DNA from 2 places in the Ornithinibacillus sp. 4-3 genome. Region 2 is predicted to be linked to the other one. Evidence: riboswitches for the same ligand, from Rfam matches in the RefSeq annotation. Region 2 holds a riboswitch; the other holds the start of a gene.
What was found. A riboswitch is a leader RNA that binds a small molecule or an ion and turns the genes downstream of it on or off. The one in region 2 is predicted to bind cobalamin.

Region 1: linked by a shared signal. The riboswitch ahead of AB4Y30_RS17345 (ribonucleoside-diphosphate reductase subunit alpha) and the one ahead of AB4Y30_RS09415 (DUF4430 domain-containing protein) in region 2 are both predicted to bind cobalamin.

The regions. Positions count from the first base shown of each region.
Region 1 is NZ_CP162599.1:3,614,158-3,625,573, reverse strand. It holds gene AB4Y30_RS17350 (LysR family transcriptional regulator) at 76-975, shown strand; cobalamin riboswitch at 1,298-1,483, shown strand; gene AB4Y30_RS17345 (ribonucleoside-diphosphate reductase subunit alpha) at 1,643-3,877, shown strand; gene AB4Y30_RS17340 (flavodoxin) at 3,862-4,308, shown strand; gene AB4Y30_RS17335 (ribonucleotide-diphosphate reductase subunit beta) at 4,289-5,332, shown strand; gene AB4Y30_RS17330 (Cna B-type domain-containing protein) at 5,768-11,416, shown strand, end outside.
Region 2 is NZ_CP162599.1:1,923,845-1,935,260, forward strand. It holds gene AB4Y30_RS09395 (helix-turn-helix domain-containing protein) at 1-430, opposite strand, end outside; gene AB4Y30_RS09400 (hypothetical protein) at 561-1,850, opposite strand; gene AB4Y30_RS09405 (RNA polymerase sigma factor SigX) at 1,847-2,383, opposite strand; gene AB4Y30_RS09410 (ECF transporter S component) at 2,661-3,164, opposite strand; gene AB4Y30_RS09415 (DUF4430 domain-containing protein) at 3,171-3,584, opposite strand; cobalamin riboswitch at 3,748-3,938, opposite strand; gene AB4Y30_RS09420 (ATP-binding protein) at 4,005-5,765, opposite strand; gene AB4Y30_RS09425 (response regulator transcription factor) at 5,765-6,481, opposite strand; gene ccsA (cytochrome c biogenesis protein CcsA) at 6,604-7,803, opposite strand; gene AB4Y30_RS09435 (cytochrome c biogenesis protein ResB) at 7,828-9,477, opposite strand; gene resA (thiol-disulfide oxidoreductase ResA) at 9,509-10,084, opposite strand; gene AB4Y30_RS09445 (pseudouridine synthase) at 10,137-10,880, opposite strand; gene AB4Y30_RS09450 (D-alanyl-D-alanine carboxypeptidase family protein) at 11,410-11,416, opposite strand, start outside.

The DNA.
Region 1 (11,416 bases), 1.7 Mb from region 2:
CGCACTATTGGTTTAATCCTTGTTCTACTCCCAATAAGATTTATTCAATCTGTAAATAAAGGAGAGGTGTTCACTTTGGAATTAAGACAAATTAAATATTTTATTGAAGTGGCGAAACGAGAGCACGTCACAGAAGCGGCAGATGCATTGCATGTGGCGCAATCAGCAGTCAGCCGGCAGATTTTTAATTTAGAAGAGGAGCTAGGCGTAGATCTCTTTATTCGCAAAGGAAGAACCGTCAAGCTAACCCCTGTTGGTAAGGTGTTTTTAGAACGCATGATACATGCGATGAATGTTATCGATAATGCAACACAAGTAGTTAATGAATATCTAGATCCTGAAAAAGGAGTAATTCATATAGGATTCCCAAGTAGTTTAACAACATATATTCTACCAACAGCTATTTCTGCATTTCGTGAAAGGTACCCAGATGTTCAGTTCTCTTTAAGTCAATATGCTTATCGAGGTTTAACAGAAGCGGTGGCATCAGGAGATGTAAATATTGCGTTACTTGGTCCAGTGCCAACAAATTTAAAGGATATGGAAGGTACTGTATTATTTAATGAAAATATGGTTGCATTACTTCCAGCAAATCATCCTTTAGCAAATAAATCATCTATTGCTTTATATGAATTAAAAGAAGATTCCTTTGTGTTGTTTCCTGAAGGATTTATTTTGAGAGAGCTTGTTGTGAAAGCATGTATGCAAATTGGCTTTGAACCAAAAGTCTCCTTTGAAGGAGAAGATATTGATACTATTAAAGGCTTGGTTTCAGCCGGCTTAGGTGTATCGATTATTCCAGAGATCACACTCGTTGACACACTGCCACGGGAGACAGTTATGATTCCAATAAAAGAACCAAAGTTTACAAGGACTGTAGGAATGGTTGTGCCAACAAATCGTCAGCTACTTCCAACAGAAAAATTATTTTATGACTTTTTACAAAATTATTTTGCTCATTTGGAAAATTTCTAGTGATTTATGTTATGATTTGAAAGTCGAAAAAAGAACGTGAAACAACCAAAATTCCTTGGTAGGGATTTGAAAAGCTATCTTAACTTTTAAGTGCATAAAGAAAAAAGAATTTTTAAAACGCTTGAGGACAAGTGCACTGGAGCATAAAGTGGATTTCTTTAGCAAAACACCCTCATTTCAGACGAAAAAGTTTTGAGAAAACTTACTAATTTTCCGCTATTAGAAAATTAGTTTTTTAACAATAGAATCTTGCAATCCTATTCTGTCTATGATAGTCTTTATATACAACATATTGTGAATGTTGACTAAATTAAATACTATATATTGTGTTATGAGTTAAGGTGATGGTTAAGCCATCTTAAAAGGGAATCCAGCTAAATCTGGAACTGTCCCCGCAACTGTAAGTGCTGATGAAAAGGAAAAATCCACTGTATCAATCAAGATATGGGAAGGACCTTAGTAAAGAGAAGCATGAGTCAGGAGACCTGCCATAACTTTTGGTTTCATTTCTTCGGGGCGTAAGAACATGAGACGATGGAGATAGGTATGTGCAAACTAGAATATTTCTGTCGTTTTATGCTGTTTATTTTAAGCTGATAAACGGCTTTTTTCATGGAAAAAAATCATTGTTTCATACTATTTATTTTAAATGAGGGAGTTGACTCAGTTGACTACAGCGACTGTTTTAAGCAAGGAACACATTACATCTATTATTAACCAAGCAGCAGAGGGATTACGTATAGATACGAAAGATTACATAGAAAAAGCACTACGTGTGGTTACAGATACAGTAACTGACGATCAAGTAACAGATACGTTAGTGAAGAATGCTTTAGAAAACATTGATGAGGCAAATCCGGATTGGACTTATTTTGCAAGTCGTATTTATTTATTACGTCTTTATAAGGAAGCGGCAAAGCATCGCGGTTATGATGCAGACGAAAAATATGGAGACTTTTTTGAATTAATTACAACATTAACGAAAAAAGGCATTTACACAACAGCATTTATAGAAAAATACACAGAAGAAGAAATTCGTGACCTTCAAACTGTAATTGATCCAGCACGTGATTTATTATTTGATTACCTTGGACTTTATACAATTGCAACTCGCTATATAGCAATTGATCATGATAAAAACACATATGAGCTGCCACAGGAACGTTGGATGATTATTGCAATGTACTTGATGCAGGATGAAAAGAAAGAGAAGCGTAGTGAGCTTGTAAAAGAAGCTTACTGGGCATTGAGCAACTTATATATGACTGTAGCAACACCAACAATGACAAATGCAGGTAAAACACATGGTCAACTATCCAGCTGCTTCATCGATACTGTAGATGATAATTTACAATCTATCTATGATAGTAATACAGATATCGCAAACTTATCGAAAAACGGTGGAGGTATCGGTGTTTACATGGGTAAAATCCGTGGACGTGGAAGCTCGATTAAAGGGTTTAAAGGCATGTCAAGCGGGGTTGTACCTTGGATCAAACAGTTAAATAACACTGCAGTAAGTGTAGATCAGCTTGGTACGAGAAAAGGAGCTATCGCTGTTTACTTAGATATTTGGCATCGTGATATTGAGGCATTCCTTGATTTGAAGCTTAATAATGGGGATGAACGTATGCGTGCACATGATATTTTCACAGGTGTATGCTTACCGGATTATTTCATGGAGCAAGTGGAAGCTCGTGGTGATTGGCATTTATTTGATCCACATGAAGTAAGACAAGTGATGGGCTTTGACTTAGAAGACTTTTATGATGAAGAAAAAGGCACAGGTTCTTGGCGTCAGAAATATGAAGCATGTATCGCAAATGAATTTTTATCTCGTAAAATTGTTCCGGCAATCGATATCATGAAACGTATTTTACGCTCACAGTTAGAGTCAGGAACACCATTTATGTTCTATCGTGATGAAGTAAATCGTAAGAACAGTAACCCTGAAAAAGGAATGATATACTGCACGAACTTATGTACAGAAATTACACAAAATCAGTCTCCATCCCAATTTATCGAAGAATATGTTGAAAATGAAGATATGATTGTGAAGAAATATAAATCAGGTGATTATGTTGTATGTAACTTAAGTTCTATTAACTTAGGTAAAGCAGTAACAGCAGAAGTACTTGATCGTTTAATTAAAATCCAGGTTCGCATGCTAGATAATGTTATTGATATTAATACATTACCAATCAAGCAAGCGACATTAACAAACCATAAATATCGTGCGATTGGACTTGGTACATTTGGTTGGCACCACCTATTAGCTCTAAAAGGCATTAGCTGGGAATCAGATGAAGCTGTCGCATACGCAGATGAGCTATATGAAAAAATTGCTTATTTAACGATTAAAAATAGCATGGAATTAAGTAAGGAAAAAGGAAGCTACCCAGCATATGCAGGTAGTAAATGGGAGTCAGGAGCTTACTTCACAGAAAGAAATTATGACTCAGCAGAATGGCAAGAGCTTGCAGCTGACGTAGCAGAGAACGGTATGCGTAATGCTTATTTAATGGCAGTTGCACCGAACTCTACAACAGCAATGATTGCTGGATCAACAGCAAGTATTGACCCAGTATTTAAGCCATTTTACAGCGAAGAGAAGAAGGATTTCCGTATCCCAACAACAGCACCAGATTTAGACCATAATACGTATGATATTTATCGTCGTTCTGCATATATCGTAGACCAAAGATGGTCTGTTAAACAAAATGCAGCACGTCAGAAGCATATCGATCAAAGTATTTCCTTTAATTTATACGTGCCAAATACGATTCGTGCATCTGTTCTCTTAGATCTTCACTTACAAGCTTGGAATGAAGGATTAAAAACAACTTATTATGTTAGATCAACCTCAAATGATGTTGAGGAATGTGAGTGGTGTCAAAGTTGAGGGCTATCGTAGCGTATTTATCTTATAGTGGCAATACACAGGAAGTAGCAGAAATCATTACCGAGCAATTAAGAGAAGATGGTATGGATGTTGATACACACCGAATTGGCATTGATCACTATGTGGATGCTTCGAAATACGATTATATCTTTCTAGGAACATTCACATGGGATTATGGATGTACTCCAGAAGAAGTAAAGGATTTTATCTTAGAAATTGGTTATAAACCAGAAAATGTAGCAGTATTTGGAACGGGAGATACCCAATTTGGAGAAGAACAAGATTTTTGTAGAGCGGTAGATAAGCTTGTTCACTTTTACAATAGTAAATGGGAAGGCTTGAAAATCGAACAATCTCCAAGAGGGTACCAGGAATCATATATTGAAAGCTGGCTAGAAGGAGTTTTAGAAGATGTCAAAACTTTTGCTTGAACGTGCGAAAACTTTAGAGCCGTTATTTCCTAATAAATCAACAGGTCTCTTTGGTGGTAAATCTAGTGGGATTTTAAATTGGAATGATATTGCATATCCACATTGGCATAAAATGTATAAACGCTTGCTCGGAAATTACTGGCAAGCGGATGAAATTAATATGCAATCTGATGTAAAGCAATTTGAAACACTTACGGATGCAGAAAAAGAAGCTTATTTAAAGATTATTGGTCTTCTATCTACATTAGATGCACCACAAACAAGAACAGCTTTATTATTATCACTTTATGCAACAGATGCATCTGTGCAATCGATTATGGCAGTTATTGCTCAACAAGAAGCTGTGCATAATGAATCTTATTCTTATGTTTTATCTTCTGTTGTAACACTAAATCAGCAAAATAAATCCTTCCAGCTAGGAAGAAAAGATCCTGTGTTACAAAAAAGAAATGAGCATGTGACAAATCAATACAATGCCTTTGTTGAAGAACCAACACTTGAAAATATTTTAAAAACAATGGTATTTACAGCGTTGCTAGAAGGTATGTTCTTCTATTCTGGATTTGCATTTTTCTATAACCTAGCACGCCATAATAAAATGGTTGGTACATCTACGATGGTTAGTTATATTAACCGTGATGAACTGGAGCACGGAAGATTTATTTCTGAATTATTCCGCGCAACATTAGCAGAGAATCCAGAATATAACACACCAGAATTTACAGAGTGGGTATACGATACATTTAAAACATCTGTAGAAAACGAAATCGAATGGTCTGCTTACGTATTAAAGGATGTAGACGGTATCGATTTAGTAGAGATGGCAGGTTATGTGAAATATCGCGCGAATAAAATGCTCCGCATGCTAGGCTTAAGCGAGATTTACCCAGAATATACAGAGAATCCAATGAAATGGATTCGCGCTTATGTAGATAATTTTGATGGAACTAAAACAGACTTCTTTGAACAAAAAGCAAGAAACTATACAAAAACAAGTGATTTAAACGGATTTGACGATCTATAAAAATAAAGAAATAGATAAAGGAACTTTCAGTCAATTTGACTCGAAAGTTCTTTTTTTGTGTGTGGAAAATTAAGGTTAATTTAAGACCACGCCAAAAAGAAATCAGATAGACTAGATGTATAGAAATATACAAAAAATATACTTTTCTATACAAAAAATGAACCGTAACTAATATTGTATGAATTTGCTTTATACTTTGATTGATACATTTATTTGCGTGCTTCATTTTTTGATACCCATTCTAATTTAATAATTACTATTTATTTTAAGTCTATACATAGCAACAGAAATTCGGCACAGGAAACTGGCAAAAAACATGGGTATTCTACCAAATGCAAATGGGACTTTGAAAAGTAGTAAGCTCTGGTACTTATTTAAAAAAATAGTGGATGAGTATCATGCAAAATAGATACATAGGAAGGGAGAAAAGGAGAAATGCTGAAGAAGTTAAGCGCCTTTTTTATCGTAATACTGATTTTCAGTCAAACGATATTTAGTCCAATTAGTGTGGTTGTTGCACAAGCGCAAGCTCTGAATGAAACAAATCAACAAGTCCAAGAGCTTGATAATGTGAAAGAACAGGGAGATAGTGACGCTTCTGAAACAAATCCATCTGCAAGAAGTGCATCGGAAAATGGTGCAGAGGATGAGAATAACGGAAGTGAAGAGGATGGAACTGAGGGAGAGGAAATTCCTGCAGAGGACCAACCAGCTGTTGATGATGAAACTCCAGAAGAAGGAAAGGAAACTGGAAAAGGATCAACAGAAGAGAAAGTAGATGAGGAAGAGGGTTCTGACTCTGGAAAATCAGCTACAGAAGATGAAGCTGTAACGGAGGAAGAAGACAAATCTAATTCTGAGAACACTACAGTAGAAGAGGAGGATGCAGTAGAAGCATCTGATGAGAATGTAGAGGATGAAGAAGTAGAAGTTGAGGCTCAGAATGTTGGACCTCAAAGAGATTTGGGGAATATCTTTATATTTGAATCTCTTACAATTGATGGGGAGACTATCTCTGACGGAGATGTTATTTCCATAAATGAAGGCACTATTGCAAACCTTAGATTTAACTGGAATACAGAAGGAAGAGGTGCACAGGCTGGAGATACAGCAGAGGTTGCTCTTTCTGATGCATTTAAGATGGTTACAACACCAACTCAAGATCTCATTGTTGAAGGAACAAATGTAGGTACTTACCATGTTGAGAATGGTGTTTTAAAATTTGCCTTCAATGAGGGTATTGAAACATCTGATGTTCAAAACGGATTTGTTAATCTTGGTTTAGAGTTCAATCTGGATAAATTCAGAGAAAATATTAAACAAGAGATTCCGTTCAGCGATGGTGATGAAAACAACATTACTGTTACTGCACGCCCTAATCTAGATCATAGTGGTATTGATAAAGAAGGAAATCCAGATAGCCAACATGATGCAAGAGAAATTACCTGGACGATTGATGTTATTAATACAAATGATGAAGAAATAACGGAAGCAACATTAGCGGATAATATTCCTGCTGGATTAGGTGAAGCTAGAGATTTTGTTATCCATGAGCTTAGTGTTGGCTATGATGGAGATATAAGAGAAGGTTCTAATGTAACATCAACGCTAAATCCTTCTGAATTTCCAATTGATTTGGGGGTAATTGCACCTTTTAATGGCTATCGTATTCAATATAAGACAACTATTGAAAATTACTCTCAAGAATCTTTTAACAATGATGCAACCTTTGAATATGGAGACACAAGCTTACCTGCTGATGCTACCGTTGGTGGATTGACAAGAAGTAATCCAATTGAAAAGAATGGTTGGCAAGTTGGGGACAGCGATGTTATTCAATGGCAAATTGATGTGAATAAAAATGGAAGTTTAATTAACGAGGCTATTGTAGAGGATACTCTACCTGCTGGCTTAGAAATAGATTCAGACAGTATCGAAGTGGTTAGAATTATACAAAGTGGAGGTAACTGGATAGAAGATACTGCTCACGAGAATACATTTACGACATTCCCAATAAACTTAGGTGCATTAGGACAAAATGACGCTTATCGTATTAAATTTAATACAGATGTTGATTGGAAAGCAGTAAATAGCGGTGAATACTTAGAAAATAATGGCTTCGAAAATGATGCAACACTTTATGATGGTGAAGATGAATTAAATAGTGATGACGCAACGGTTAATATTGAAAGAGACCCTATTCTTGAAAAAGTAGAAGCGGGCAACGTAGATTATGAAAACAGAACCGTTACTTGGGAAGTCACAGTCAATAAAGCAAAACATCCATTAGGTAATGTTACTGTAACGGATACGTTACCAGCTGGCCTATCCCTTGAGGCAGGAAATGTTGAAATCACAGGTGATGAAGGCACTGACTTCTCTAGTATAACTCCTGGCATAACAGATGCAGGAGATGGGAAAACTTTATTGACAATTAACTTAACAGATGTAGGTACTGAAACCATTACTATTAGATATACCACAAGTATTGAGAATTTCACATCTAGTGCTTTCACAAATACTGTTGGAATGTCTGGTGATGGCGTTGGTGAAGGTGGAGAAGATAGAGAAGTTACCATAAACCCAAATGGCAATACCTATACTAAGAGTTCAGTTGGAGACATTGACTACAGTAAAAAGACAATGAACTGGCGTTTGAATGTCAATCCAATAAGGGAAGACATCAATTCTGGATTTGTTATCACAGATACTTTCACGAATGATGGGTTAATCCTGTTACCAGATAGCGTTAATATTAAACTTGGTGAAGAGGAACTTGAAAAGGGAGTAGATTATACTCTTTCTCCAATTGAAGAAGGATATCAAAATGGATTTACTATTACCTTTAACCGGGAGATAGCTAACGGAGAACTAGTAGTCAATTATACAACCTCCTATGATCCACAATTAGAAATTGATGACAATGTATTGATTCCACATTCTAATGATAATGAAGCTGAGATTTACAGAAACAAAGCTGAATTTGATGGGACAACTGAGAATGGACATACAATTGATACAGAAGATAATGATAACCAAAGAGTACGATTAGACTCTTGGAACAGTGGTAAAAAGGAAGGAAGATTAGTTCATTTTAATGATGAAGGTAATGCAGTAAATGGTTGGGTGAGCGGTAGCGAAAGAAAAATTGCTTGGCAGTTATACACAAACTATCAAGAACAAAACCTGGGACCAAATGTAACTATAACAGATACGTTAGCTTATGCTGGAAATATCGATGAAGATAGTATCCAGGTATCAGTTTATAACGTAAATCCTAATGGTACAACTGAAATTACTGGACCAGTATTGGATCCAAGTAATTATTCATTAGTCGTTGATGGTGACGAGTTCACGATAATCTTTAACAATGAGGTAACAGAAAGATATGTGGTTGAATTTACAACTTCTGTACCAGATATCTCAGCAGAAAGCTATACGAACAACGCAATAGTTACAGCTGGAGGTGTAGAATATCGTTATTCAGCAACTGTTGATTATAATGAGCATGATGACTTCTTAGCTAAACGAGCAGTTAATGCAGAAGGTAATCGTGTGTTCACCGGCGATGAAGTTGAGTGGGAAGTTACAGTCAATGAAAGTCTATCAATTATTAAAAACGCTGTGATTACAGATACTATCAGTGAGGGCCATGTTTATTTAGAAGGTAGTCTCGAAGTTTATAAAGCACAGGACTTAGATAATGCTCTAGAAGAAACGGATTATACACTTGATGTAAGCACAACAGACAACGGTGAAAATATTTTAACTATTAGTATGACAGAAGATTTACAAGACACCTTAGTTTTAAAATATACAACTGTTGTAACAACAACAGAAGGTCAAATTAATAATCGCATCTCATTAGATGGAACTGCTATTGATCAAGAATCTATAGAGTCAAGTGAAATAAGTGCTAGACAATTCTCTAGTGCAGGTGGAGAATGGGCTTCAAATAGAGGGGCTTTAAAAGTTACAAAAATCGATTCCGAAGAAGATGAAGTAATCGAAAATAATGAAGCAACCTTTACTCTATGGTATGACCTAAATGGTGAAAGAGTTCAATATACGCAAGAAGAAGCTTTTATAACTGAAAATGGTGTTCTTGAAATTGGAAACTTACCACTTAGAACGTATTATCTAAAAGAAGAAGCATCGCCAGAAGGTTATGTTTTATCTGAAGACGAAATAGAAATCGTAGTAGATAAAGCTTATAGTAACAATGATGGAAATATTGTAGAAGTCGGATTCGAAAATACGAAAGAAAAAATCGATGTCACAGGAACAAAAGAATGGCAGGGTGGAGAAAATCAAAGACCTGACTCTATCGAGCTTCAATTATATAGAGATGGTGAAGCCATTGGAGATCCTGTAACTTTAGAAGATGGAGAAACGGAATATACTTGGTCTGATTTAGACAGAACAGATATTGATGGCAATGCGTACGAATATACTGTTGATGAAGTAGAAGTTCCTACGAACTTTGAGAAATCTATTTCAGAGAATGGTTTAACAGTAACAAATACATTTACATCATCACGCATTGATATCCCTGTTGAAAAAATCTGGGAGGATGCGAATAATCAAGATGGTAACCGCCCTACATCCATTGAAATTGCGCTATTTGCAAATAGTAATGAAGCAGATGTAGATAATATAATTTTAGATAACGAAAGTAATTGGCAAGGTGAATTTACTAATCTGCCAGAGTTTGATAATAGTGGAAGTAAAATTACCTACACAGTTGAAGAAGTCGATGCCCCAGAAGGTTATGAGAGTCATATTGCTGGGGATGTAGAAGAAGGATTTGTTATTACAAATAGCTATACTCCAAGCAAGATAGATATTCCAGTAGAAAAAGTATGGGAAGACGCAAACAACCAAGATGGCAAACGTCCAAACTCCATTACTGTAAATCTATTGGCAGATGGTGAACCGACTGGGCAATCTAAAGTCTTGAATGAATCAAATAGTTGGGAAGCTTCGTTTACCGATTTAGATGAATATCAAGACGGAAGTAAGATTGACTATACAGTTGAAGAATCTAATGTTCCAGTAGAATACGAAAGTGATATTGCTGGAAATATCGAGGATGGTTATACCATCACAAACAGCTACACACCAGAAGTAACGGATATTATAGTGGAAAAAGTATGGGATGACGCTAACGACCAAGATGGAGTACGTCCAGATAGCATTACTATTCATCTTTATGATGATCGATCAAATGTGATAGAAACTGTAGAAATCACAGCTGATCAAGATGGTAATTGGTCATATGTTTTTGAGAATCTACCAAAATATCGTGATGGCGTAGAAATTGTGTACAGCGTAGCAGAGGATACGGTAGAAGATTATTCCACTTCTATTTCAAACAATGGTGATGGAACATTTACTGTAACGAATGAACATACGCCAGAACAAACATCAGTAACGGTTAATAAGTTCTGGGATGATGGAAATAATCAAGATGGCTTACGTCCCGATTTCATTAGAGTTCAGTTATTAGCGGATGGAGAGCCAGAAGGTAGCGAAGTAATTGTCACAGCTGCGGATGGTTGGTCTTATACATGGACTGAACTAGATGCAAACCGTGATGGTGGAGAAGCAATTGTATATTCTGTTGAGGAAGTCGATGTTCCAGCTGACTATGAATCTACTATAAATGATGAAAATCATGGAGCTATTACAATTACAAATAGCCGTGAAACAAATACGATTGATATTCCAGTAGAAAAAGCATGGGATGATGGAAATAATCAAGATGGTAACCGACCAGATAGTATTATTGTTCATTTAATTAATGATTTGAATCAAGTTGTAGCAACGCAAGAAATAGCTGCAGATGAAGATGGAAACTGGTCTCATGTATTTGAGGATGTACCAGAAAATCGTGAAGGCAATCCGATTGAATATCGCATAGTGGAGGCTAACGTTGAAGACTATTCAACAGAAATTACGAAGCAAGCAGATGGATTTGTCATCACAAACAGTTACACACCAGAACAAACGTCGCTAACAGTTATTAAAGGCTGGAATGATGGCAATAACCAGGATGGTATTCGTCCGGATAATGTAACAGTT
Region 2 (11,416 bases):
TCGTACGATTATCAATAATAGGAATGTATTTAGAATGTCTCTTCTTTTTATTCGTTAACACTTGAATAAGTATTAATATACGTTCATAAAAATGTTGATCAGTTTGAAAATATTTAAGTCCATGAAAATAGTAGAGGGCTACATTCTTTTCTTCTTGACAAAGTAACCTAATTCCTTCTGGTAAAATAGCAATCATATTACTTTCTGTTATTTGGATAGCAGATTTATTTTGCAAAGTATGTACTTTTTCATCAAATGTCTGCCTTCTTAAAGATGGGTAAATTCCATAAAATTTGGTGAGTTGGAATAGGCGTGCATCTTGAAAGGTTTGGGTAGATCGTCTTCCTTTTAATAAATGGAAAATTGCTGAACTCGTCCGTTGTTCATGTAATTTTTCCGTGCATTTTAAAATTAAACTCTCGAATAACAAGCAGCATCTCCTCGTTTTTATAATAGTAGTTTCGAATCATAATGTATTATTATTTAGCATAAGAGAAGAAATTTTAAAAGTCAAAAAAGAGTAGTATACCAATTCATATACTACTCTTTATTCACCAGTTCTATCTAATCAAGTTGATTGCTTCAGGTACCTTGATTGGCTCTGAAACTTGGTATGGCCCTATACTTTCAATTCCTGTATTCTCAAACTGAACTTGTGTAAAGCCATGCTCTTTACTTGTCATAAGCATAGATTCGATCATCAGCATGATGTCTTCATTTTCCATTGTTGTTAGTGGTTCTAGAAATTCCACTCGCAAGAATTCATTTTCTTGACCAATTGTAAATTCCGCTTCTTCTGGAATAGTTGCATAGACATGATAATCCTCAAGACCTTTCTTTAATTCCTCAAAAGATTCTTCTAATGACAAATTTTCTTGTGGAATTGGAACTAGAAATTTCTTGGAATCACTCGATGCTTGATAAACTCTATAATTAGCTACAGGTTCTTTCTCTAAATCCAATTCGTTATCATTGCTTAATGCTCCTAATTCAAAGCTTTCTTCATCTTCTGGATGAAATACAACTTTATCAATCCCATATGGATTGAACATCGCAGATAATATTTTGGAAAATACAGCTGAGTTACTTCCACCTTCTCCAAGCTGGAAATCTTCTGGAAGCTCAATATCAACAGTTTTATTATCTAAGTCTACATCAAATTCTACATCTTCTAATGGAAAAGGAGTCAATCCCCAGGCATTTTCGGATAAAAGATTACTCAAATTATTATAAATAGTATCTAAATCCTCATCTGCAGATACAACAAAACTAAGTGGGATAACATATTGGATCTGATTATCAGCTAATGCAGCATGGACGATTACTTCATTTTCAGCAACTGACGATACCACTAGCGTTTCATCAAAATTTCTATTTTCTAAAGACTCTATACCATCATCATTCTCTATTTCTTCACTATCCTCTGACTCCGAGGATTCTACTTCATCATCCGCTTCTTCTTCCGTTTCGTTATCTTCTTCTATATTTGTATCCCTATCAGGCTCTGATTGCTGCTGAGTGGAAGGTTCTTCTTCTGTTTCACTCTCTTCAGGTGGTGCTTCATCCATTTGCAGCGAATAATTTTCTGCAGAACGTTCAGAATTAGGTAATGTATTTTCTTTCGAATCATTATTTAAAAATGATGGAATTAAAAAAGCAAGTAATATTAACGCAAAAGCAGATCCAAGAATGGGAACATATTTAATTTGACGTTTAGGTTTTTTAACAGGCTTATTTATATTCTGGGAGATACGCTTATAGAGAATTTCTTTATCCGTTTCATCTTTTATTTTCGGTAATTCCCGTAGCTTTTGAACAATTATTTTCTCTTCTTTATCAAAAGACCTCATAAAGCGCTTTCCCCCCTTTCTAAATCATTTAGCCAATATTTTTTTAACGTCTTTAATGCTCGATGCTGTGTTGTTTTTACCTTGCTTTCACTAAATCCTAAGGCTTCAGACGTTTCTTTAATTGAAAAATCATGAATAAATCTTAAAATTAGTACACTTCGTTGATCCACTGTACATTTATCTAAATATGCATATAGCTTCTGTGCATCTTCATTTTTCTCTGCTATCTCTTCAGGTAATGGAGCTAGGGTTGGAATAGAATCACCCTTTTCTCCCCAATCAAAAAACTCTAAAAAACGAGCACTTTTACGCTTTTGTGAACGAAAATAATCAATTGTTACATGACGAGCAATGGAGAAAATCCAAGTTTTTTCACTACTATCTCCTCTAAAGGAATCCCAAGATTTAAGTATTCGTATATAAACCTCTTGAACAAGGTCTTCGGTAGTTTCTTTATCTTTAACCATATAAAAGACAAATCGATATAACTCTTGATGATAATCATCGTATATTCGATCAAAAGTATTTTTCATAAGGTCCTCCATTAATCTCACTATATATGTCGTAATAACCTTATATAATGTTACATTTTTATCTAACTATATCATAAATATTTTCACATCTAAATGGATTACTTAGATTCATATTTTTCTAAATATACGTGTTCAAAAAGGACCGTCATCGGTTAAATTCGCAACGTTCTATTTCAACACCGATACTAGCATGATGTGTCATTTTTATTGGACTTTTTGAACAGCCTCTAAATAAAAAAGTTCAGGCCTCTTATATAACGAGAGACTGAACTTTGATTTATTGATGAAAATAATTGCTTGCATATCTCTTTATTAAATAAGCGATAACTGGATAAAGTAACGCCATGAAAATACCATTACCAATGGCATGATTTGTATCATGCGATAATCCCATTACATAATAAGGCCAAAAATGCCCTGTTACCTGATAGGTCATTAAAGAGATTACAAAACCATAAAAATATCCCGCAATAATGGATAAAATTACTAATATATAAATAGGAATTTTCTTAAAGTATCTTCCAAGTAGACCAGATAATAGACCAATAAGCCCCCAGGAAATAATCTGAGCAATTGCCCACATTCCCATTCCCAAGGTAAGGTTGGATAAAATTGTAATCAATAAGGCTAGAATCACTGCAGCAATACTTCCTAACATTAAACCCGCGATCATAATAATTACTGTCGCAGGCTGAAATCCAGGAATAAATACAAATAAATTTCGACCGACAATAGCAATTGCTGCTAGAAAAGCTAATAATGTAATTTTATAAGTATTCACGGAACATTATTCCCATGATTGTAAATCGAGATTTACTTTATCGCCTGCAGATAATTCAAATTCAGCAGCTCCTACCATAGGCATTTCATCATTCACAAAATACATCCATGCTTTCTTTTCACTTTCATCTGCTTCCAAACCATCAACAGCAGTAATCATTCCGCCAGTTTCTTCAATTTCGAAGTTTTCCTTTAACACGTCCATTAAAATGGCTCCTTCTTCAAAAGATACTTCTTTCTCTGTAAGTACTGTGTCTCCCTCATCTTGAGAAATTGTAATAACCGCTTTCTCTTCAGCAGATTGTTCTGTGTTATTTGAGTTATCATTCGTTTGATTTTGGTTTTCTTCTGTAGAAGAACACCCTACTAATAACATAATTGTAATAAGTAATGACAACATTTGTAGTAAACTTTTTTTCATCTTTTACACTCTCCATCCTATATCTTTAATCTTTTTATGTAAATTCTGGATAAAATCAAAAAACAGCTAACTCGTCTAAGAGCTAGCTGTTTGACAATCTGAATTATTTCATGCACAAAAATATGCAAACCTCGTCTTGCCAATAGCTCTTTCCTCGGAGTTATTGATACAAATAGATTTTGGCAGGTCTTCTGACTTGTAACATCTAACCTACTTTAAGCCCTTCCCATATACATGTATACAGTGGTTTTGCTTATTTCGTAGTTACTTACAGTTGCGAGGACAGTTCTAGATTTTCACTAGATTCCCTTTTACAGGATGTTCAAAAAGTCCAACAAAAAAGACCTTTTCGAACACGTATGTTTATCGTAAATAAACCAAAATCTAATCCATATAAAGTTGTTATTAAAAATATTCTACTTATTCCTTTTGTTCTGGAATACTAAAACTAAAGGTTGTGCCAATATCTACCTTACTTTTTACAGTAATATTTCCATGATGTGCTTCAACAATATTTCTAGCAATTGCTAAGCCTAGGCCTGTTCCTTTTTTCATTCTCGTTCTGGATTTATCCGCTTTATAAAAACGTTCAAAAACAAATGGCAAATCATCTTCTGGGATTCCTTTTCCAGTATCCGCAATATCTACATACATTCCTTCATGGTTATACTTCACAATAATCTCCACGTTTCCTCCTGACTCCGTGTGATTAATCGCATTATCAATCAGGTTAGTAAATACTTGTTCAATGCGGTCGATATCAATAAAAGCATCCTTTTTCGTGATTTGTTTTGTTAGCGTAAGCTCAATTCCATTATCATTTGCACTTCCTTTAAATTTCTTATAAATTCGGTCAACAAATGATTCTACTTCAATGATTTCTTTATTCAATTGAATATGTCCCGCTTCCATTCTTCCCATATCCAATAATTCATTAACTAAACGTCCCATACGTAAAGATTCTTCATAGATAATTTGTGCTAACTCATTTTTGTCTTCTTTTGTTTCCGCAATATCGTCAACAATTGCTTCACTATATCCTTGAAGTAAGGCAATTGGAGTACGTAATTCATGGGATACATTGGCAATAAAATCTTTACGAAGCTTATCTAATCTTCTTTCTTCTGTCATATCTCGAATTACTGCTACAGCACCACGAACATTCTTCTGATCATATAATGGCGTCATAATCATAACCCAATTTCTACCTTGTAAACTTAGTTCCTGAAGTACTTCCTTCTCCCCTTGAATGACTCTAGTGAAGATTTCTTTTAATTCTTCAGGTAATTGATCATTGTCAGAACCTACTGGGAGGCTATTTTCATAATACCAGTCTTCAATAAACTTTTTCGCAGGCGGATTAACCACCATAATATTTCCTTCACGATTGAGTGTAATTACACCATCAGCCATGGAATGAACAATTCTAGATAATTGCTCCTTCTCCTGCCTTAACGCATTAATATGAAAGTCTAATTGTTTACCCATCTTATTAAATGCGATAGCTAATTCACCAATCTCATCATGTGTTAGAATAGGAACTTTTGTTTTAAATTCTCCTCTTGCTAAATCAAATGCAGCTTCTCGCATTTTGATAAGTGGTGAAGTAATCCGTGTAGATAAAAAGAAAGCAAATATAGTTGTTAAAATGATTGCAATACCAGCTGCTAAGAAAATAATTCTAGTTGTTTCTGCTCTTGTTTGATCAATCATATCTAAGGATTGGAAAATAAAAATTGCTCCACTATGATGAGCAACCGGGGTACCAACAACCATGATTTCTTCACTTTCATCTGGTAGCATAATTTGCTTATGTAAATCTTCATTATTATTTAGTACTTTTTCAACATCTTCATTATTTATAAACCATTCATCATCTATTTCTAAAAGTCCTTTATTTGCTGAATCTGACAGCCAAGATGTTCCATCATTAAATACTATCATTACCCTGCTTGCAGGATCTTTAATTCTTTCTGTCATTTCAAATATAACTTGATCTTCCTCATGCTGCTCCACCATATAAGAAACCTTAGTTGCGTTTTGCAGCATTGCTCTTTCTGCTTCTTGCACATGGAATCCTTCGAAAAATTGCAATAATAGCACAGTTAAAATAAAAAGAACAAAGGAAACTAGTAATAAGATAGTTATTGCTAGTTTCCCAACAACGCTACGCCAAAACATTATTCATCATCTACCTCTAATTTATATCCGACACCCCAAACAGTTACAATCATTTTCGCAGCATCTTCTGAAACACTCATTAATTTTTCACGTAAACGTTTAATATGTGTATCTACTGTACGAAGGTCACCAAAGAATTCATAATGCCAAACTTCTTTTAATAAATCCTCCCGCTTGTAAACTTTATCAGGAGATTGAGCTAAAAAGCATAATAATTCATATTCTTTAGGTGTTAAACTAACCTCTTTACCATGTGTTGTGACCCGGTATGCATCTAGATCAATGGTAAGGTGTGGGAAGGCGATAATATTTTTTGAAGACATATCAGCCTCTACTAATTTTAATTCGCTCACACGACGTAAAATAGCCTTTACACGTAATACTACTTCACGAGGACTAAATGGCTTTACAATATAATCATCTGCTCCAATTTCAAATCCTTGGACTCTATTTGATTCTTCTCCTTTTGCAGTGAGCATAAGTACAGGAGTGTTTTTCTCTTTTCGCAATTCTTGACATACTTCAATACCATCCATTTCTGGCATCATGATGTCCAAAATAATTGCATCATAATCATTTTGTAATGCAAGCTCAAGCGCAGTTTGTCCATTGTCTGCTTCTTCAATCTCAAAATTTTCTCTTTCTAAATACATTTTTATTAATCGACGAATACGATCTTCGTCATCCACTACTAAAACTTTTGCAGTATCGCTCATAGAATCACCTCTTAAAATCATTCTCCCTAAAGTATAAACGAAGTTTGAAAAAAAGTATAAGGAAAACACGGCTAGGTTTAGCTGCATTTCCCTTATTTTTATAAATTATTTATATAATCATGTTATGCATAGGAATGAAGTCCGGCTAATACAAGGTTTACAACAATTAGGTTGAACATAATGATTGCAAAACCTATTACTGCTAACCATGCTGATTTTTCACCATGCCATCCGCGTGATAGACGCAAATGAAGAATTGCAGCATAGAAAAACCATGTAACCAATGCCCAAACTTCTTTTGGATCCCATCCCCAGAAACGATCCCAAGCGATTTGAGCCCAAATCGCAGCAAAGATAAGTCCACCTAACGTAAATAACGGGAATCCAATTGCAATAGCACGATATGTAATTTCATCCAATAAATCTGGCTTTGTTTTCATCAGATGCGGCTGTATTGCTGCTCCTATACGTTTTCTTAAAATGAGTCTAGTTAAAATGTAAAAAATACTTCCAGCTATGATCGACCAAATTAATGTATTAAATTTAGTTGGAGCATCTTTCCCTTGCATCCATGATGGCGTACTAATAATTCCATCTAGCTTACCTTCAGTTAACAAAGTTCCATCTGCTGGTCCAGCAATGGCGGGTAGATTATATTCCATCATCACCGTTCTTTCCTGGCCAAGCTCCATAACGTCTACTTCAAAGACTGCTTGATAATCCATAATTTTAAATGTTGTTGTCATTACAATAAAGCCAACAAAAACAAATAATGTAAATAAAATTGTCTCTAACCAAAATGTTTTTTTACTACGAACTGATTGATCAATTTGGCGGATTAAATAAATTAATCCTGCGACAAAACTAATCCCTAGAATCCCTTGAGATAGAGAAACCGTTGATACGTGAATTGGTAACCATGGACTCTGTAATGATGGAACCAATGGTGATATCTCTCTTGGGAACATACTTGCATATGCGATAATAATTAATGCAATTGGTAATGCAAATAATCCTAGTACATTCAAACGATAAATAAAGTAGATTACAATAAACGCAAGTACAATACTCATCCCTAAGAATGTCATAAATTCAAACATATTACTTATTGGTGCATGTCCACTTACTATCCAGCGTGTAACAAAATAACCGATTTGAGAGGCCAATCCAATAATGGTTAGCCAAATAGCAATCGTACCAGTTAGGCTCTTCTTCTTGTTTGTTTCTTTATCCTTAAATGATAATCCAAACATGATTGTTGCAATAGAATAAAGACCAAATGCAGAATATAAAAATATTGCACTCAATGTTACTAAAGTCATATAATCCCTCCTATGGAATAGATTTTAAATTTCCTCATCTTCATCTTCGTCTTGTTGGTCGATTACCATTTTCAGATCTGTGTCTTTAAGAGCGGTTTCTATATCACGTTTGATACCAAACCAGTTTTTATTTGTATGTGCAGCAATAAGCACATCATTGTTTTTAGGATGGATCCAGACTCTTCGATGTTGCCAATACATGCCTTGAATAACTCCAATCATAAAGATTGCTGCTCCAATTCCAAAAAGTGGCAATGTATAATCTTTTCTTACCGTTAATCCACTTACATTATGTGTTTCAAAATCCACAATACCTAGTTTGTATTGGTTTTCACCTGTAGCATCAATGTTCTTACCAATTCCTATAAAGCTAACTTCTGATGTCTCTAAATCTGGTGCATTTACCCTTATTACAAAAGCTGGGTTTCTTGGAAAATTAGTCTCTGAACGTGGTTCACCATCATCTAGTACATAATCAGGGAAATATTGAGCAACTTCAATTTCAATCCCATCTTCTAGTTCATACGTACGCTCTGGAGACGTTAAATCAATTGTAAATGTATCAATTGCTGTCTCTGCTTCATCATCTGTACGATATAATTTAAACGACATATTAGAGAACTCATTTAATTGATAACCTTGTTGATAAAGTGTAAATCCATCAAATTTTAATGGATGATTCATTCGTATTTCATCTTCTATAAATGGTTCAAGTGTCGGTTCGCCAGACTCTTCCCCAGTAACCTTTGAGATGATTACATCTGTTTGGAAATTACTAGGAACCATCTCATTCTGTTTTTCTAGTGCATCCCTAAAACGCTCATCATTTTCTGGATCATATGTTTCTAAAATAAAATTTTTATTTTCAATAAAATATTGATTGTCAGTTCCCGGGATAACTACTTGTTGCCCTTCTCGTACCCACACATATTCATCTAAAAACATAAAGGATGTCATGCGTAACATTGCAGCGAGCAAGATAATAATTAATCCAATATGGTTCACATATGGACCCCATCTAGAAAAACGCCCTTTTTCTGCTAACACATGTCCATCTTCTGTATGGATGCGATAACGCGCTTTCTTTAATCCATTCACAAATTTATTAATATCTTCTTTTGATGCGTCTTTTGTTTCACTAAAATATCTTTGACGATTAACAAATGTTTCGTGACGCTTAGGCTTTTGAAGCTTTAATGCACGATGTAACGGTACTACACGGTCGATACTACAAATTACTAATGACACACCTATTAGTGCAATCAATAGCATGTACCACCATGAGCTATATAAATTATGAAAACCTAATTGATAATAAATTTTCCCAGGCAAACCAAATTGAGCTTCATAATAAATAGCAGGATCTCGAGTTACTGCATTTACTGGAATATACATCTCTTGCGGATAAATAGTACCTAATGCTGATGCAATCAACGCAATAACAATAAGCCATACTCCCACTTTTACAGAAGAGAAAAAATTCCATGTTTTATCAATGATGGATTGATTATATGTTTGTGAACGTCTTGCACTTCCATCGTAGCGCATGTTTAATAATTTTTTCTTATTATTTTTATCTAAATGTTGATTTTCTTCGATCGGTTTACCACACGATTCACAAAGAACCGTACCTTCCGGATTAACGTGCCCACATTCACATTTTATTTTATTCAAATTAATCCCTCACAATTATCATATGTTAACGCTAACTTTCTGGCATAATTTCTTGGAAATATCCTTCAAGCCTGTCTAACGTTAGTGCACCATCAATTTTTTCAACGATTTTTCCTTCTGGATCTATAAAGAACGTACTCGGAATAGGTCCTACTTTATATAGATCTCTTGAAGTTCCTTTTTGGTCATGAGGTATCGGGAATGTTAAATCATATTTATCAATAAAATTATTCACGACTAATTCTGTTGTATCCAGACTTACAGCAATGATTTCAATACCTTTGTCTTTGTATTCTGGATATAGTTCTTGCATATAAGGCATTTCTGCTTCACATGGCTTACAGAAAGTTGCCCAGAAATTCAACATAATACCTTTTCCTTTAAAGTCACTTAAACGAACCTGCTCTAATTCATTATTTTCATTAATTTGTTGTAATGTAAAATCAGGAGCTTGATCTCCGACCTTATAGATAGTGTTATCTTTTTTTGAATTGGAAACTAAAGCGAATACTACCGCTGCAACCAATATGCCTAAAATAATGATACGGAATATATATCTTTTTTGAATTTTTTTCTTTTTAGTCTCTCTAACATCATCTAAATTCAAATAAGTCACCTCCAGTTTTGATTATAGCATTAATTGATTATGGAAGATTTGACTATTTATCAACATTTTCGAGTATTAATTTATTCATTGTTTTCTTCTCCTGCAATGTTAAAGGTCGAGATTGTCCAGGATTTAAGCCATCTAATGTTAAAGGTCCATATTTTTCTCTCTTTAATTTTAAAACAGGAAATCCGATATGTTCCATCATTCTGCGTATATGTCTGTTTTTTCCTTCTGTTAAAGTAATTTCAAGAAGCATTGTTTTTTTACGTTTATCTGTAGTCATAACTTTATACTTCTTCGCTTTGAGCAAATCTTTATCTACTTTAACTCCTTTAATCATCATGTTTAATTGTTCTTTGCTAGGAATACCCTTTATTTTTGTTACATATACCTTTTCCATCTGATGTTTTGGATGCATAAGCTGATTAGCAAACTCACCATCATTTGTAAGTAATAGCAACCCTGTCGTTTGATAATCAAGCCTACCAATTGGAAAAATACGTTCACTGACTCCAGGAAGTAAATCTGTCACAACTTCTCTTCCTTTATCATCAGATACAGCCGATATTACTCCTCTCGGTTTATGTAGGATGAAATAAACTTGCTTTTCTTTTTCAATAGGTATTCCATTTACTTCTATAACATCTTTACGTGAAACTTTTGTTCCGAGTTCTTTAACCACTGTAGAATTTACTTTTACTTTTCCTTCTAAAATTAATTGTTCTGCTTTTCTTCTTGAGGTAATTCCACTATGGGCAATTACTTTTTGTAATCTTTCACCTTGATTTGTCATGATATCCGCCTTCTAGATCAATATTTATCATTATGTCATGTTCCACTATAATGCTGCCAATGAAAATACAAGGCAACAAATTCATAATGATGCTAAAAGTTATTATATCAGTGAAATTAGAATGTAGTCCAACCTTTGGCACATATCAGCATTTTTTTATTATATTTCCATTCAGAAGGCCCCACTTCAAAGAACGAGAATAGCCCAGTAAATAAGTGGGGGTAGTTCAATATATTTGAATAATCAATTATGTCGATAAGTTTCAAAAATCGCTTTTTACAGAATCAAGATAAGAAAATCACTTGGTCTTTAAAACACTAGTGTTCTTGCCAAGAGGATGTCCGCTTCAGGAAGTCAACTCCAGCGGGAAAAGCTTCAGCCTTCTTGGAAGAAGATGCGATTCTTCCAAGAAGGCTGAACTCAAGTTCACGAAAATTGGACTGTATTGCTGGAACGTCTATCTCCAGTACCTTTATACTTTCTTATCCATATCAAAAAAGCAGATAAAGAAATGTAAAAAAACAATTCTTTACCTG